DNA from 3 places in the Roseateles flavus genome. Region 3 is predicted to be linked to each of the others. Evidence: riboswitches for the same ligand, from Rfam matches in the RefSeq annotation. Region 3 holds a riboswitch; each other region holds the start of a gene.
The links. Region 3 has a riboswitch for glycine ahead of ABDJ40_RS23065 (D-amino acid dehydrogenase). Riboswitches for the same ligand answer to the same signal wherever they lie in the genome.
Positions count from the first base shown of each region.

Region 1: linked by a shared signal. The riboswitch ahead of gcvT (glycine cleavage system aminomethyltransferase GcvT) and the one ahead of ABDJ40_RS23065 (D-amino acid dehydrogenase) in region 3 are both predicted to bind glycine.
Region 2: linked by a shared signal. The riboswitch ahead of ABDJ40_RS13700 (branched-chain amino acid ABC transporter substrate-binding protein) and the one ahead of ABDJ40_RS23065 (D-amino acid dehydrogenase) in region 3 are both predicted to bind glycine.

Region 1 is NZ_JBDPZC010000006.1:146,033-151,486, reverse strand. It holds gene gcvP (aminomethyl-transferring glycine dehydrogenase) at 1-1,259, opposite strand, end outside; gene gcvH (glycine cleavage system protein GcvH) at 1,404-1,778, opposite strand; gene gcvT (glycine cleavage system aminomethyltransferase GcvT) at 1,868-2,992, opposite strand; glycine riboswitch at 3,054-3,162, opposite strand; glycine riboswitch at 3,172-3,275, opposite strand; gene ABDJ40_RS13945 (response regulator) at 3,386-4,045, shown strand; gene ABDJ40_RS13940 (ATP-binding protein) at 4,042-5,454, shown strand, end outside.
Region 2 is NZ_JBDPZC010000006.1:80,097-85,550, reverse strand. It holds gene ABDJ40_RS13715 (acyl-CoA dehydrogenase family protein) at 1-683, opposite strand, end outside; gene ABDJ40_RS13710 (acyl-CoA thioesterase) at 706-1,119, opposite strand; gene ABDJ40_RS13705 (class II fumarate hydratase) at 1,321-2,724, opposite strand; glycine riboswitch at 2,932-3,025, shown strand; gene ABDJ40_RS13700 (branched-chain amino acid ABC transporter substrate-binding protein) at 3,193-4,335, shown strand; gene ABDJ40_RS13695 (hypothetical protein) at 4,532-4,756, shown strand; gene ABDJ40_RS13690 (AraC family transcriptional regulator) at 4,796-5,454, opposite strand, start outside.
Region 3 is NZ_JBDPZC010000017.1:11,696-17,149, forward strand. It holds gene fusA (elongation factor G) at 1-411, opposite strand, end outside; gene ABDJ40_RS23065 (D-amino acid dehydrogenase) at 515-1,813, opposite strand; glycine riboswitch at 1,916-2,034, opposite strand; glycine riboswitch at 2,036-2,139, opposite strand; gene ABDJ40_RS23070 (DUF2785 domain-containing protein) at 2,276-3,193, shown strand; gene ABDJ40_RS23075 (PQQ-dependent sugar dehydrogenase) at 3,268-4,479, shown strand; gene ABDJ40_RS23080 (GNAT family N-acetyltransferase) at 4,492-4,971, opposite strand; gene ABDJ40_RS23085 (GNAT family N-acetyltransferase) at 4,968-5,454, opposite strand, start outside.

The DNA.
Region 1 (5,454 bases), on a different contig from region 3:
GCCGAGGCGCGGCGGAAGTTCATGCCAGCCTTGACACCCGCGGCCAGCAGGGCCTCGGTCTTGGCGCCGGTCTGCACGTGCAGGGTGTCAAAGGCGGCGGCATTGTTGATGCCGAAGCCCAGGCCCTTCAGGCCTTCGGCCAGGATGGCGGTGTAGGCCGCCACGCGCTGGGCGATGCGCTTCAGGCCTTGCGGGCCGTGGTAGACGGCGTACATGCTGGCCACGACGGCCGGCAGCACCTGGGCGGTACAGATGTTGGAGGTGGCCTTCTCGCGGCGGATGTGCTGCTCGCGGGTCTGCAGGGCCAGGCGGTAGGCCTTGTTGCCTTGCGCGTCCACCGAGACACCGACCAGGCGGCCCGGCAGGTTGCGCTTGAACTCGTCCTTGCAGGCCATGTAGGCGGCGTGCGGGCCGCCATTGCCCATGGGCATGCCGAAGCGCTGGGTCGTGCCCACGGCGATGTCGGCGCCTTGCTCGCCAGGTGCCTTCAGCAGGGTCAGGGACAGCAGGTCGGCGGCGGCGATCAGCAGGCCGTTCTGGGCATGCACGGCGTCGGCGACGGGCTGCAGGCTGCGCACGTCACCGTTGACGCCGGGGTACTGCACCAGGGCGGCGAAGCACTCGGTCTTGCCGGCCTCGGCGGCGGGGCCCACGACCACGGTGATGCCGATGGGCTCGGCGCGGGTGCGCACCACTTCCAGCGTCTGCGGCAGCACGTCGTCGGCCACGAAGAAGGTCTGGCTCTTGCTCTTGCCCACGCGGGCGGCCAGAGTCATGGCCTCGGCGGCGGCGGTGGCCTCGTCCAGCATGGAGGCGTTGGCGATGGCCATGCCGGTGAGGTCGGTCACCATGGTCTGGAAGTTGACCAGGGCCTCCATGCGGCCTTGCGAGATCTCGGCCTGGTAGGGCGTGTAGGCGGTGTACCAGGCGGGGTTCTCGAGGATGTTGCGCAGGATGACGCCCGGGGTCAGGGTGCCGTAGTAGCCCTGGCCGATGTAGCTCTTGAGCACCTGGTTCTTGCTCGCGACGGCCTTCAGCTCGGCCAGCGCGGCGGCCTCGGTGGCGGCGGGCGGCAGCTGCATGCCGGCCGTGCGCTTGATGCTGGCGGGCACGATGGCCTCGATCAGGGCACGGCGCGAGGCCTGGCCGATCACGGACAGCATGGCGGCTTCATCGGCGGCATCGGGGCCGATGTGGCGGGCGTGGAATTCGGCGGCGTTCTCGAGTTCGCGCAGGGGCTTCAGGGCAGACATCAACATGGCAAATCCTTCATCGGTGACCGCGGCAGGCTCATGGCCGGCGGCGGCAGTCCGGGGCAGGGCGGTGGCAGGCAGGGGCCGCCCGGCAGATACGGAAACGGGCACGGACAGGACTGTCGGTGCCCGTTGTTCACCTCACGGCGATCAGCTGTTCTTGACCAGCTCGTCGTAGGCGGTGGCGTCCATCAGGGCGTCCAGCTCGGCCGGCTTGGACAGCTTGACCTTGAAGAACCAGCCCGAGGCCAGCGGGTCGCTGTTGGCGAGGGAAGGGTCGGCGCGCAGGGCTTCGTTGACCTCGGTGATCTCGCCGCTGACGGGCATGTAGACGTCGGCGGCGGCCTTGACGGACTCGACCACGCCGGCGACTTCCTTCTCGGCGAAGCTCTTGCCGACGTCGGGCAGGTCCACGAACACCACGTCGCCCAGCGCGTCTTGCGCATGGACGGTGATGCCCACGGTGGCGGTGCCGTCAGCGTTGATCTGGATCCACTCGTGGTCGGCGGTGTACTTGATGCTCATGGTGTGCTCCGAATGTCGGGAGAAAAGACCAGGGAAAACTGGACGGGGAAACAGGCGAGGGGCCAGTATCGGCCCCTCACACGCGGATGTCAGCCGCGGAAATAGCGGTGCGGCGCGAAGGGGGTGGCGGCCACGGTCATGGCAACGCGCTTGTCACGCACCAGGGCGAAGACTTCCGTGCCTTGCGGGGCGTAGGCCGTCTGCACATAGCCCAGGGCCACCGGCTGGTTGACCGTGGGGCCCAGGGAGCCGCTGGTCACGACGCCGATCTCGGTGCCGTCTGCGTTCACCAGCTTGGCGCCTTCGCGCACGGGCATGCGCTCGGCGGAGATCAGGCCCACGCGCTTGCGCTGCACGCCGTTGGCGAGCTGCTCGTTGACGATGTCGGCACCGGGATAGCCGCCGGCACGGGCGCCACCGGCGCGGCGCACCTTCTGGATGGCCCAGGTCAGGGCGCCTTCCACGGGGGTGGTGCTGGTGTCGATGTCATGGCCGTAGAGGCACAGGCCGGCTTCCAGGCGCAGGGTGTCGCGGGCGCCGAGGCCGATGGGCATCACTTCGGGCTGGGCCAGCAGCTTGCGGGCCAGCTCGACGGCCTGGTCGTTGTGCACCGAGATCTCGAAGCCGTCTTCGCCGGTGTAGCCCGAGCGGGTCAGGAAGGTCTCGATGCCGTCCAGATTGAAGAAGCCGCCGGTCATGAAGGTCAGCTTGGCGACTTCGGGGTTCAGGCGGGCCAGGGCCGTCACGGCCTGCGGGCCTTGCAGCGCGAGCAGGGCGCGCTCGGGGGTGGGGATCACCTCGCAGCGGCTGCCGATCTTGGCCTGCAGATGGGCCGTGTCCTGCTCCTTGCAGGCGGCGTTCACCACCACGAAGATGTCGTCGGGGCGGCGGCAGACCATCAGGTCGTCGAGGATGCCGCCCTGCTCGTTCGTGAAGAGGGCGTAGCGCTGCTTGTAGACGGGCAGGTCGATGATGTCCACCGGCACGATGGACTCCAGGGCGGCGCCGGCGTCAGCGCCCACCAGACGCAGCTGGCCCATGTGCGAGACGTCGAAGAGGCCGGCGGCCGTGCGGGTGTGCTTGTGCTCGGCCAGGATGCCGGCCTTGTACTGCACGGGCATGTCGTAGCCGCCGAAGGGCACCATCTTGGCACCGAGTTCGACGTGCAGGGCGTGCAGGGGGGTCTTCTTGAGATCGGCGGCGGGGGCGGACATGGGCAAATTCCTTCGAGGGCATTCTGGAACCCCAGCCCGGCCGTTGATCCGGGGATGGGGAGCTGCCCTCGCTGTCCGCTTTACCTGAGAGATTGGCCACCGGCGTATCGCCAGCAGCTTGCCCCTTCGGTGGACGGGCTCGAGACCCGTCTCTCTCCAGTGAGGAACGTTCCGATCGGAACGTTTTGTCAGTCCTTTTGCCTGAGCGTTCGAAGCGTGGGATCACCAATGCCTCTGCGCCTTCGGCGGCTCCCGCTAGAGAGCTCTCTCCTGACCGGGCGCATTGTAGCCATGGAATCAGCCCGCCCGGCAAGAGATTAAGGGGCTGCTAAGGCCGGGGGCTTTCTTCCGTGGAGAATTCTGCTTTTCCACCCCGACGTGCCCCGAGCCACCATGAGACTGCTGCTGGTCGAAGACGACCTGATGATCGGTGAGCCCCTGCTGGACCTGCTGCGGGCGGAAGGCTATGCGGTCGACTGGGTCCGCGACGGCGAGATGGCCGACACCGCGCTGCTGAGCCAGAACTATGACCTGCTGATCCTCGACCTGGGCCTGCCCAAGGCCGACGGCATGACGGTGCTCAAGCAGCTGCGCGGCCGCAAGCAGAGCCTGCCCGTGCTGATCGCCACGGCGCGCGATGCCCTGGAGCAGCGCATTGCCGGCCTGGACGCCGGGGCGGACGACTACGTGCTCAAGCCCTACGAGTTCCACGAGCTGCTGGCCCGCATCCGCGCCCTGCTGCGCCGGGCCCAGGGCCGTGCCGAGCCGGTCTACGAGCACAAGGGCGTGGCCATCAACCCCGCCACCCGCGAGGTGAGCAAGGACGGCCGCGAGGTCGTGCTCTCGGCGCGTGAGTGGGCGGTGCTGGAGCCGCTGCTGGCCCGGCCGGGCATGGTGCTGTCGCGCCAGCAGCTGGAGGAGAAGCTCTACGGCTGGAAGGACGAGATCTCCAGCAATGCGGTCGAGGTCTACATCCACGGCCTGCGCAAGAAGCTGGGCGCCGAGCTGATCCAGAACGTGCGCGGCGTGGGCTATCGCGTCCCCAAGGAATGAAGAGCCTCGAACGGCTGGCGGGCCTGCGGCGAGGGTTGATGCCGCGCTCGCTGCGCCAGCGCCTGATGATGTTCCTGCTGGCCGCCGTCTCGCTGGCGGCCTTCCTGCAGGCCTACAGCGCCTACCGCACGGCCCTGGCCGAGGCCGACCAGCTCTTCGACTACCAGATGCAGCAGATGGCTTTCTCACTGCGCGGCAGCATGGCGGGGCCGGGCAGCGGCACCATCTCGCTGCCCCTGGGCGAGCAGCAGAGCTTCGACTTCCATGTGCAGGTCTGGAGCCTGGACGGCGCCTCCATGTTCCGCTCACCCGGACCGTGGCTGCTGCCGCAGCGCGCGGTGCTGGGCTTCTCCGACGTCAGCGACCGTGGGCGCACCTTCCGCGTCTTCTCGGTGCAGACGCCGCTGCAGGTGATCCAGGTCGCCCAGGACCTCTCAGTGCGCCAGCGCATGGCCTCGCAACTGGCCTGGCGCACGGCCATGCCCACGCTGCTGATGCTGCCGCTGCTGGGTCTCGTCGTGTGGCTGGTCATCAGCCGTTCCCTGGACCCGGTGGAGCGCGTGCGCGCCCAGCTGGCGGACCGCTCGCCAGGCGATCTGGCGCCCGTCCCCGCGGGCGACCTGCCCAGCGAACTGCGGCCCATGGTGCAGGAGTTCAACGCCCTGCTGGGCCGCGTGCGCAGGGCCTTCGAGGACCAGCAGCACTTCGTGGCCGATGCGGCCCATGAGCTGCGCACGCCGCTGGCCGCGCTGAAGCTGCAGCTGCAGGCGCTGCAGCAGGGCAGCGCCATGAGCAGCACGGCAGGCGAGCCCGGCCTGAGGCGCCTGGAGCAGGGCATCGAGCGGGCCTCGCACCTGATCGAGCAACTGCTGTCCCTGGCCCGCCAGGAAGGCGCGGCCGCGCAGCGGGCGCTGGAGCCGGTGGCCCTGGACGCGCTCTGCCGCCAGGCCGTGGCCGATGCCAGCGAGCTGGGCAGCCTGCGCGGCGTGGACGTGGGCCTGCAGGACTGCGATGCCGCCTGGGTCCTGGGCCAGCCCGAAGGCCTGCGCGTGCTGCTGCGCAACCTGCTGGACAACGCCATCAAGTACAGCCCCGCGGGCGGCCAGGTGGACCTCAGCCTGCATGCCACGCCGGGAGAGGGTCAGGTCTTGCTGCTGGTGGAGGACAGCGGGCCGGGCATCCCCGCCGACGAGCGCCAGCGCGTCTTCGACCGCTTCTATCGCAGCAGTGCCTCGGCCTCGCAGGCGCCGGGCAGCGGCCTGGGCCTGGCCATCGTCAAGGCCATCGCCGAGCGCCATGGCGCCCAGCTGCGCCTGAGTCAGTCCAGTCGCCTGGGCGGCCTGCAGGTGGAGCTGCGCCTCCCGGCCTGCGAGCCGGGCGATGCGTCCTCAGACCGGGCTCAGCTTCGT
Region 2 (5,454 bases), on a different contig from region 3:
TCCACCAACTGCCGCAGCCCGCGCCGAGCGTCGCCCAACACCTGCGCATGCGGGACGAAGACGTCATGGAAGGCCAGGCTGCCGGTGGGCAGGTCCGTATTGCCCAGCTTGCGGTCGCCCGGGCCGATCACGAGGCCGGGCGCTTCCTGGTCGAGGAAGACCAGGGCCACTGACTCCGGTGCATCGGCATGCCGACAGACGATCAGCGAGAAAGCGGCCATCGGCGCATGCGCGATGTTGTACTTGCTCCCGTTCAGCCGATAGCCGCCCGGGCAGGGGGTGAGGGTGCTGGCGATGCTGCGGACATCGGTGCCCGTGCCCGGTTCGGCGATGCCCGTCGCGCAGAGCTCGCCGCGGGCCAGCATGGGCAGGTAGCGGTCCTTCTGGGCCTCGCTGCCATGGCGCTGCAGCCCCCGCACCATGCCCGCCTGGGCGATGGCCGACAGCAGCAGGGCCGGGCAGCGCACCGTCTGCGCCAGGCCCTCCAGCGCCGCGGTGAAGTCCCACCAGGCGGAGGCATGGCCCTCGCGCTGCCCCAGGAGCTCCCAGAGACCGGCTTCGCGCAGGCGATGCCAGCGCGCGGCGTCGAAGTCCTGGCGCGGGCCCATGCCGGCGATCTCCTGGCCCAGCGCCTGGAAGCGTCGCTGCAAGCCCGCTTGAGTTTCGGACCAGTGCATCATCATGTTGGATCTCCTGCCGCTGCTCTCAGACGCTGCCCTGGAAGTCCAGGATGCGGGCCTTGAAGTCCTCGGTGACGGGCGTGGTCTTGTTGCTCTCGTAGTCGAACATCACGTGCTTGGAGTAGCCGCGGGCGACCACGGTGTCCTGCCCGTCCTGACGGTGCATGATGTGCTCGATCTCGAAGCTCTTGGTGCCGAAGCCGCTGACACGGCTGCGCACGATGAGGCTGTCGCCGAACATGGCGGGCTGCACATACTCGCAGGCCGTCTTGACCATGATGTGCGGCAGCTTCTCGTGCTTGGGCACCGAGAGCACCTTGAACATGAATTCGAGGTAGGCGTGCTGCAGATAGTCGTAGTAGACAGGGCTGCTGACATGACCCATTGAATCCGTGTCCCGGTACTTGACTTGGATGGGCGTTTCAAAGTTCTTGCTCATGGGGGTTCCTGATGAAGTGGGGAATGGCCGACCGCGATGGCGACGGCGCGCTCGGCTGCCGGCGCCCCGAGCGCAGGGGCTCGTCGGACCTGCGGCAGTGTTGCGGGCTCGAGAGGGGATGACTACTGTCACCAATCACAGTTCGCCCTGCGATGGCGCGATACGTGGGCGCTCCAGCCGGCGGCGGCCGGCCAGGGGCGCTCAGTGCTCACCGGTCAGGCGGGCCGGGTCCAGCAGCGCCTGCAATGTGTCCGGATCGATCTCGGTGCACTCGAGGGCCACCTCGAGAATGGGGCGCTTCTCGCGCCAGGCCTTCTTCGCGATCTCCGCAGCCCGCTCGTAGCCGATCAGCGGATTGAGCGCCGTCACCAGCACCGGATTGCGCGCCAGCGCCTCGCGCAGCCGGTCCTCGTTCACCCGGAAGCTCGCGATCGCCCTGTCCGCCAGCAGTGGCAGCACGGCGGTCAGCAGGGTGATGCTCTCCAGCAGGTTGCGGGCGACCAGGGGCTGCATCACATTGAGCTCGAAGTTGCCGGACTGGCCGGCCAGCGTGATCACGGCATCGTTGCCCATCACCTGGGTGCACACCATGAGGGCCGCCTCCGGGATCACCGGGTTGACCTTGCCCGGCATGATGGACGAGCCCGGCTGCAGCGCCTCCAGCTCAATCTCGGCCAAGCCCGCAAGAGGCCCGGAGTTCATCCAGCGCAGGTCGTTGGCGATCTTGGACAGCACCACCGCCACCAGCTTGAGCGCGCCCGACATCGCCACGGCGGCGTCCTGGCTGCCCATCAGCGCAAAGCGGTTGGGCCCCGGTGCGAAGGCGACGCCGGTGCGCTCGCTCAGCACCTCGCAGCAGCGCCCCGCGAAGGCCGGATGGGCATTGACGCCCGTGCCCACGGCCGTGCCACCCAGGGCCAGGCGCTGCATCAACGGCAGGGCCGCCTGGACCTGCTCGCGGGCCCCCTGCACCTGCGCAGCCCAGCCTCCCAGCACCTGGCTGAGGCGCACCGGCAGGGCGTCCATCAGATGAGTGCGGCCGGTCTTGACGTGGGCATGCACGGTGTCCGCCTTGCGATGCAGCACCTGCACCAGGTGATCCATCGCGGGCAGCAGGCGCTGTGAGACCGCCAGCGCCGCGGCCACATGCAGGGCGCTGGGCACCACGTCATTGCTGCTCTGCCCGGCGTTCACCTGGTCATTGGGATGCACCGGCGCGCCGTGGATCCTGCTCGCCAGGGTGGCCAGCACCTCGTTGGCATTCATGTGGCTGCTGGTCCCGGAGCCGGTCTGGAAGACGTCGACGGGAAAGTGCTTCATCAGCGCCGCGTCCTCCAGCTTCAGCAGCGCCTCGCTGGCCTGTGCGATGGCCTGCGCGGCGGCGGCGTCGAGCTGCTGGAGCTCGCCATTGGCCGATGCCGCAGCCCCCTTGATGAGCAGCAGGGCACGGATGAAGCCGGGCGGCAGAGGCTGCCCGCTGATGGGAAAGTTCAGCACGGCGCGCTGGGTCTGGGCGCCGAACCAGGCGTCGGCGGGCACTTCCACGGTGCCCATGGAATCGTGCTCGACACGCAGGCCGGGCGTTGGAGGGCGGTGTTCACTCATGGCGCAGGCTCCCGTCAGCAGAAGGGCAAGGGCGGCTCCCGGTCACTATGGACCTGCGGGCGCGCATTTGCATCAAGAGGTTCTTACTGGCACACCTGACAAAAAGGCTCTTGATTTGATTGTGGGTAAACCCTGATTCGTGGGCATAATCAAAGCCTTCAATGCAAGGTCCAGGCTATCCGCTGGCGGCCTTGCTGGCCACAAGCCCGAGCGACATCGGGAGAGTCCGCGCGCCACCCCGCGCGGCGCCGAAGGAGCAACCGCCCCGGAAACTCTCAGGCAAAGGGACCGATGTCGTGGACGAACTCTGCAGAGTTGCCGGTTGCATGACGTCTGCCGGCGCGCCGAAGGAGCAAGCCCGCCCCATCCTGGGCGGGAGGAATCTCTCAGGCATCAGCGACAGAGGGGGCGACGACCGCCGAGGTCCGGCGGCGTCACCGTGTCGCTGACGTCCCCAGGAGAGATCCCATGAACCACCCCGCCATCCGCCTCGGCGCAGTCGCCGCGGCCTGTGTTTCCCTGTCTGCCCAGGCGGCAGAACCGCTGCTCGTCAAGATCGGCCATGTGGCTGCGCTGAGCGGCCCGGCCGCCCACCTCGGGCATGACAACGAGAACGGCGTCCGCATGGCCGTGGAAGAGCTGAACGCCAAGGGCCTGCAGATCGGTGGCCGTCCGGCACGCTTCGAGCTGGTGGCTGAGGACGATGCGGGTGACCCGAAGCAGGGCACCCAGGCCGCGCAGAAGCTGGTGGATCTCAAGGTGAACGGCGTCGTCGGCCACCTGAACTCCGGCACCGCCATCCCGGCCGCCCGCATCTATGCCGAAGCCGGCATCCCGCAGATTGCGCCCTCGGTGACCAATCCCAAGTACACCCGCCAGGGCTTCAAGACCAGCTTCCGCATGGTGGCGGACGACGCCCAGCTGGGCGGCACGCTGGGCCGCTATGCGGTGCAGACGCTGAAGGCCCGGACGGTGGCCGTCATCGACGACCGCACCGCCTACGGCCAGGGCGTTGCCAGCGAGTTCGAGAAGGCCGCCAAGGCGGCCGGCGCCACCGTCGTCAAGCGCGAGTTCACCAATGACAAGGCCACCGACTTCACCGGCATCCTCACCGGCATCAAGGCGGCCAGGCCGGACGTGGTGTTCTACGGCGGCATGGATGCCGTCGGCGGGCCCATGCTGCGCCAGATGAAGCAGCTGGGCATTCAGTCCAAGTTCCTCGGCGGTGACGGCGTCTGCACCGCGGAGCTGCCCAAGCTGGCCTCGGGCCAGATGCTGGACGGGCAGGTCGTCTGCGCCATCGCGGGCGGCATCGACGGCACGCTGCGCCCCGGCTTCGACAAGTTCAAGGCCGACTTCAAGAAGAAGTTCGGCACCGAGGTCCAGATCTACTCGCCCTACACCTACGACGCCACCAAGGCCCTGGCCGAAGCCATGGTCAAGGCCGGTTCCGCCGAGCCCGCCCGCTACCTGCCCGTGCTGCAGAAGCTCAGCATGCAGGGCGTCACCGGCACCGTCGCCTTCGACGACAAGGGCGACATCAGGAACGGTGCCCTGACCCTCTACACCTTCAAGGGCGGCCAGCGCGAGGAACTGGGCGTGGTGCGCTGAGGTGGGCAGGCCGCTGCGTGAGAGGCCAGGCCGCTGCGTGCGGGGCCGCCCAAGGTGGGCGGCCTTCAGCCTTGGCGAAGCTACGCCACCACTTTCCTTGCCCTGGATCAGCGCTTTGACGGACCGCGCTTGCGAGGGCTCCATGACGGCTCCAACATGAACGCCACGTGCAGAAGAGCGTGTGGAGGCGCGAGTCATGGGCACCATTTCACGAGCACTGTTTCTGGAGTCCCGGATCGGCGAGCTGGTCGAGCTGCCGCGATGCGGCACCGCCCTCGAGCTGCCCTGGGTCTATGACGGGGTCGCCGAGGACATCTGTGCCATGGCGAAGTCCGGCAAGGTGGAGGTCATCGAACGTCAGGTGCAGCAGGTCCAGGGTGAGCCCTTGATCACGCGCCTGGCCTTTCGCCGCTTGATGTGAGGGGCCCCGGCCGGCAGACGGCCCTGGCAAGCCCCGCCCTCATCCCGACAGCGCGACGCCCGGCGTCAGGCCCGTCCAGCGCTTGAACGAGCGCCGGAAGCTGCTGCGGTCGTGAAAGCCCAGCTCGCTGGCGATCGAGTCGCTGCTGCGACCTTGCAGCAGCAGGAGGTAGAGCGCCACATGGCTTCGGGCCTGGTCCAGCTGGGCCTGGTAGTGGGTGCCGTGCAGCGCCAGCCGCCGCTTCAGCGTCGCCGGGCTGACGCCGAAAGCCTGGGCCGCCTGCTCCAGGGGCGTGGCCTCCCGGTACCGGGGCAGCAACCAGTCATAGAGAGCGGCGAGGAGTCCGCGCCCCGCGGCGGCGGGATCGGCGTTCTGCTCCAGGGCCCGCTGGGCCAGGTTCGGCTTCACGGCACGGGGCCAGGGCCGGGACAGCAGGGCCGCGGGCAGGCGCATGGCATCGAACTGGCAGCCGAAGCTGAGCTCGGCCCCGAGGAAGACGACATGCTGGGACAGGTCCCGCGGCCGCGTCCGGTTGAAGCAGAAGCGCCAGGGCAGCGCAGCTCCACTCTGCCACTGGCACAGGGACTTCAGTGCGCTCATGTGCATGTCGACCACGAAGGCACGCTGGGCCGCGGGGATGCCGCAGGACTCAGTCCACAGCAGCAGCGCTTCGTCGCCATGAAGCAGCAGGCGCGGCG
Region 3 (5,454 bases):
CATCAGCCGCGTGGCCATCAGCTCCAGTCCAGCCTGCGCATTGAGCACCAGCACGGCGCTCTCCACGGCTTCCAGCGCGGGGAGGGCCTGGCCGATGAAGTCCGGCGCGCCCGGGGTGTCCAGCACATGCAGGCGCAGGCCCTGCCAGTCGAGGTGGACGGCGCTGGTCTGCAGCGAATGCTGCATGCGGCGCTCCAGGGCTTCGTGGTCACTGACCGTGTTGCCCTTCTCGACGGATCCTGCCTGCTTGATGGCGCCCGCCTGCAGCAGCAGGGCCTCGCACAAGGTGGTCTTGCCGCTGCCTGCGGGGCCGACCAGGGCCAGGGTGCGCAGGCTCTGCAGGCGGGAATCCTGCGCGCTGCCGGACAGGCCGGAGGCAGCGCCTCCTGCGGACGAAGGGCTGGAGGCCATAGGCGTGCTCCTTGAGGTCGGGACCGATGCACAAATGCCGTGGCCTGAGCCTAGGGCAAGGCATGGCCCCGCACAAGGGGGCGTGCGCAAGACCTGACGTCGTTCAGGCGTAGCGCAGCTCGCCGTCTTCCAGCTGCTCCTGCGTGGCTGCGGTGAAGGCGTAGTCCAGGACGGGCCGCCGGCCGCTGACGATGTCCGCAATGGCCGCCGCCGAGCCGCAGGCATGGGTCCAGCCCAGGGTGCCGTGCCCGGTGTTGAGGTAGACGTTGGGCACGTGGCTGGCGCCGATATAGGGCAGGTTGGACGGCGTGGCGGGCCGCAGGCCGGTCCAGAACTGCGCGCCGCGGCCGTCGGTCATGGAGGGGAAGAGCTCGCGCGTGCGACGCACGATGGCCTCGCAGCGGGTGAGGTTCAGCTCGGTGCTGTAGCCGTTGAGCTCGGCCGTGCCGGCAATGCGCAGGCGGTCGCCCAGGCGCGAGAAGACCAGCTTGTACTCGTCGTCCGTCAGAGAGACCTGGTAGCTGTGCTCGGGCGAGATCACCGGCAGCGTCACCGAGTAGCCCTTGGCCGGGTAGATGTTGAGATGGATGCCCAGCTCGCGTGCCAGGCCGCGGCTGAAGCTGCCCATGCACAGCACGAAGCGGTCGGCGGCCAGGCGCTGCACCACGCCGTTCGCATCGGCGCAGATCACGCGGCTGATGCCGGACTCGCGGCTGCCTTCCAGGCCCAGGATGCGGGTGTCGTAGGCGAAGCGCACGCCGGCTTCCGCACAGCGGGCGGCCAGGGCCTGGGTGAAGCGGTGGGCGTCGCCGGACTCGTCGCTGGGCGTCATCGAACCGCCGACGATCTGCTGCCGGCACTGGGCCAGCGCGGGCTCGATGGCCACGCATTCGTCGGGCGTCTTCATGTCCAGCTCGCAGCCCTGCTCGCGCATGATGCGGGCCGGCTCCTGCGCCGCCTCGTACTCGGCCTCGCTGGTGTAGAAGTGCAGGATGCCCTGGGTGCGCTGGTCGTATTGCAGGCCCAGTTGGCCGCGCAGCTCGCGCAGTTGCTCGCGGCTGTAGAGGCCCAGCTTGACGATGTTGCGGATGTTGTGCGCCGTGCGGCCCTGCGTGCACTCGCGCAGGAACTGCAGGCCCCAGCGCCACTGGGCCAGGTCCGCGCGCAGGCGGAAGAGCAGGGGGGCGTCCTCCTTCATGAGCCACTTGAGCACCTTCAGCGGTGCGCCGGGATTGGCCCAGGGCTCGGCATGGGAGACGGAGATCTGCCCGCCATTGGCGTAGCTGGTCTCCAGGCCGGCTGCGGGCTGGCGGTCGATGACGGTGACTTCGTGGCCGGCCCGGCGGAGATACCAGGCGGTGCTGATGCCGGTGACGCCGGCGCCCAGGACGATGACATGCATGCGGAACTCTCGATGAACTGAGGGTTGAACGCGCAGGCGTGCGTGACTCGGGCGTGAGGGGCAGAAAAAACCCCGGGCCAAAGAGAGCGTGCGCCTGTGCGCGCCGCTCCCGCTGTCCTCGGTACCTGAGAGATTCAGCCGCTGGACTTCAGGGTCTGCGGCCTTGCTCCTTCGGCGGAAGCCGGGCTCGGAGCCTGGCCTCACTCTCCAGCATTCGGCTTGATGACGGATCCAGTACGGGGCCTGAGCGAGTATGGGAGCTTGCGCCTTCGGCGGCAGGCCCGCATGAACATGGCATGGGGTCTGCACTCTCCTGAATCCGACGCGCAGTGTACGTGGCCGGGGCGGCCGTCGGCAAGCGGGCCGCCTGCGCCAGCGGTCTCCCATGGCTTTGTGCACGGCGGGCAAGTCCGGTGGCGCGGGAGCCGAGGCGCGCCCAAGATGCGCGCCAAGGAGGTCCGCATGGGACGCACTGCAAAAGTCTGCATCGGAGGCCGGACCTGGGCTGGCCTGGCCCTGATGGCGGCGTTCGTGGCCCCGGCTGCGGCGGATTGCCCGCCGTCCTTGGAGGGCCAGGTCCAGCAGGCCGCGCAGCTGCGTGCCTGGACGCAGGACGCCGCGCGCCCGGCGGCGCCCTTCCAGCGAGTGGCGCTCTCTCTGGCCGACTGTCTGTCCTCGCCCGATCCCGCCTTGCGTGACGAGCTGGGCTTCGAGCTGCTTTCCGCCTGGATGCGCGCCGGCCGGCTCACCCCTGAAACCCTGCGCCTGCTGCGCGATCGCTGGCTGTCCGTGCTGCAGGCGCCGCCGGACGCTCCGGGGTTTCACGCGCCCTTTGCGGCGCTGGCGCTGTCCGAGGTCGCCCGTGTCGATCGCGTCCAGCCCTTTCTGCAGCCTGCCGAGCGCGAGGCCCTGCTGGTGGCAGGCGCTTCCTGGCTGCGGCAATGGCGCGACTACCGCGCGCATGACGACCGCGAGGGCTGGCGCCATGGGGTGGCCCACGGCGCCGATCTGCTGATGCAGCTGGCCCTGAACCCCGCCGTGGATGCGGACGGCGCGGCCCTCATGCTGGCCTCGCTGGGCGCCCAGGTGCTGGCCCAGGGGCAGGTCGCCTACCAGCATGGCGAGGGCGAGCGCCTGGCGCGGGCCGCGCGCTTTGCCCTGGCGCGCAGTGCCTGGTCGGCGGAGCAGGTGAAGGCCTGGCTGCTGACGGTGCTGGAGCCCGCTCGCGGCGGCAGCTGGGATGCCCGCCGCCTGCGCCTGGCGCACAACGCCCGCCAGTTCCTGTGGCCGCTTTATGTGGCCCTGCAGGAGCAACCCGATGCCGGCCTGCGCGAGCGCGCGCTGCCCGCGGTGCGCCAGGCGCTGGCGTCCTTGGACTGAGGCCGCCACAGCTTCTTACAACGGGGACGCCGGCAAGCTCCTAGACTGCCTGCATCCACGACGGGAGATGGCGCATGGCAGCTTGGCATCGAAGCTCGGGAGCCCTGATGGTGGCGGCCCTGGTGGCGTGCGGAGGGGGCGGCGGTGACTCAAGCGCCAGCGCCACACCGACACCCACGCCGACACCAACACCCACGCCGACACCAACACCCACGCCGACACCGACACCAACGCCGAGCCCCACTCCCCAGCTCGCCACGCTCCGCACGGACCTGGGCAACCCATGGTCCCTGGCCGTGCTGCCGGACGGGCGCCTGCTGGTGACCCAGCGCAGCGGCGGCCTGCTGAGGCTCAGCGCCGACGCGCGCCAGAAGGAGGTCATCAGCGGCGCACCAGCGGTGGACTCGGCGGGGCAGGGCGGCCTGCTGGACCTGGCCCTCGACCCCGACTTCAGCCAGAACGGCCTCGTCTACCTGAGCTTCAGCGAACCGGGCAGTGGCAGCGAGGCGGGGCGCAGCGGCACGGCGGTCTTCAAGGCCCGGCTGCAGGGCACGGCCCTGGTGGAGGGGCAGGTGATCTTTCGCCAGAGCCCCAAGGTCAGCGGCTCCGGGCACTACGGCTCCCGCCTGGTCTTTGCCCGCGACAAGACCCTCTTCGTGACCCTGGGCGAGCGCCAGCAGGGCAGCCCCGCTCAGGACCTGGGCAAGACCTTGGGCAAGGTGGTGCGCATCAACCGCGATGGCGGCCTTCCGGCCGACAACCCTGCGCTCGGCCCAGTCGCCGCGCCGGGCATCTATTCGCTGGGCCACCGCAATCCGCAGGGCGCCGCGCTGCATCCGCAGACGGGCGAGCTCTGGGTCAGCGAGCACGGGCCGCAGGGCGGTGACGAGATCAACCGCATTGCGCCCGGCGGCAACTACGGCTGGCCGGTGCGCAGCTATGGCTGCAACTACGGTGATCCGGTGGGGGACGCCTGCCGCATCGGTGGCGGCACGCATGCGCCGGCCTATGTCGAGCCCCTGACCTTCTGGGTGCCGACCTCCATCGCGCCAGCCGGCCTGCTGTTCTACACCGGCAGCATGTTCCCCGAGTGGCAGGGGCAGCTCTTCTCCGGCAGCCTGGCGGGCCAGGCGCTGTGGCGATTGAAGCTGGCCGGCAACACGGTGCAGGAGCGCAGCGCGATGTATGCCGACCTCGGGGAGCGCATCCGCGACGTCAGGCAGGCGCCCGACGGCGCGCTGCTGATGCTCACCGACAGCGGCCGGCTGCTGCGCGTCTTCCGCTGAGGCGCGAGGCGCTCACAGGGCGAGGCCGAGGCAGGCGGCGTCCGCGCGGCCCGCATAGTGGCCGTAGCCGGGGATCTCCGTGAAGCCCTGGTGCTGGTAGAAGGCCAGGGCGCGGGCGTTGACGCGCCGGGTCTCCAGCCAGACGCGCCGATAGCCCAGGCGGCGGGCCTCGTCCAGCAGGGCGGCCAGCAGGGCCGCACCCAGGCCTTGGCCGCGGGCCCGGGCATACATGCGCTTGATCTCGGCCGTTCCGGGCAGCCCCTCAGGGAGCGGGCGCAGGGCGCCACAGCCCTGGGCCTGCCCTTGCCCGTCCCGGGCCACCAGGAAGGCGCAGCCCGTCGACTGCATCCGCGACGGATCGAAGCGGGCGGCGCCGCTGTCGCCGCTGAGCGCGGCGAGCAGGGCGTTCAGCTCGTCCATCAAGGCGGCGGCGTCCTCGCTGCGGGCGTCGCAAGGCTCGATGCGCCAGCGGGGCGCCGCGATGCCGCTCACAGGGTCTTGTACAGCAGGGCGGCCGAATGCAGCCGGCCTTCGGCGCAGACGCTGTGCCCGGGGATGGCGCCGGCGCGCTGCCAGCCCAGATGGGTGTAGACGGCCTCGGCCTGGGAGTCCGCGGGCGCTTCCAGCACCAGCAGCCGGCGGCCCTGGCGCAGGGCCGTGCACTCCAGCGTCGCCATCAGCTGGCTGGCGATGCCCCGGCCGCGTTCCTGGCTGTGCACCATGAGGCGCTGCACCTCCCCGCGGTGGTGCGCGTTGGAGGGCTGGGGCAGGGCCAGCTGCACCGCACCCTGCAGCGGGCCATGGCCATCTCCCTCGCAGGCGATCCAGAGGTGGTGGTGGCTGCCCAGGCGCGCGTAGACGCTGTGCCAGTAGTCCATGGCCTGGTAGCGGGACAAGGGGGCCAGGAAGCCCAGCGAGGCGCCGTGGTGCACGCTGTCGATCAGGAGGTCCGCCAGGGCCGGCAGCCATTGCAGG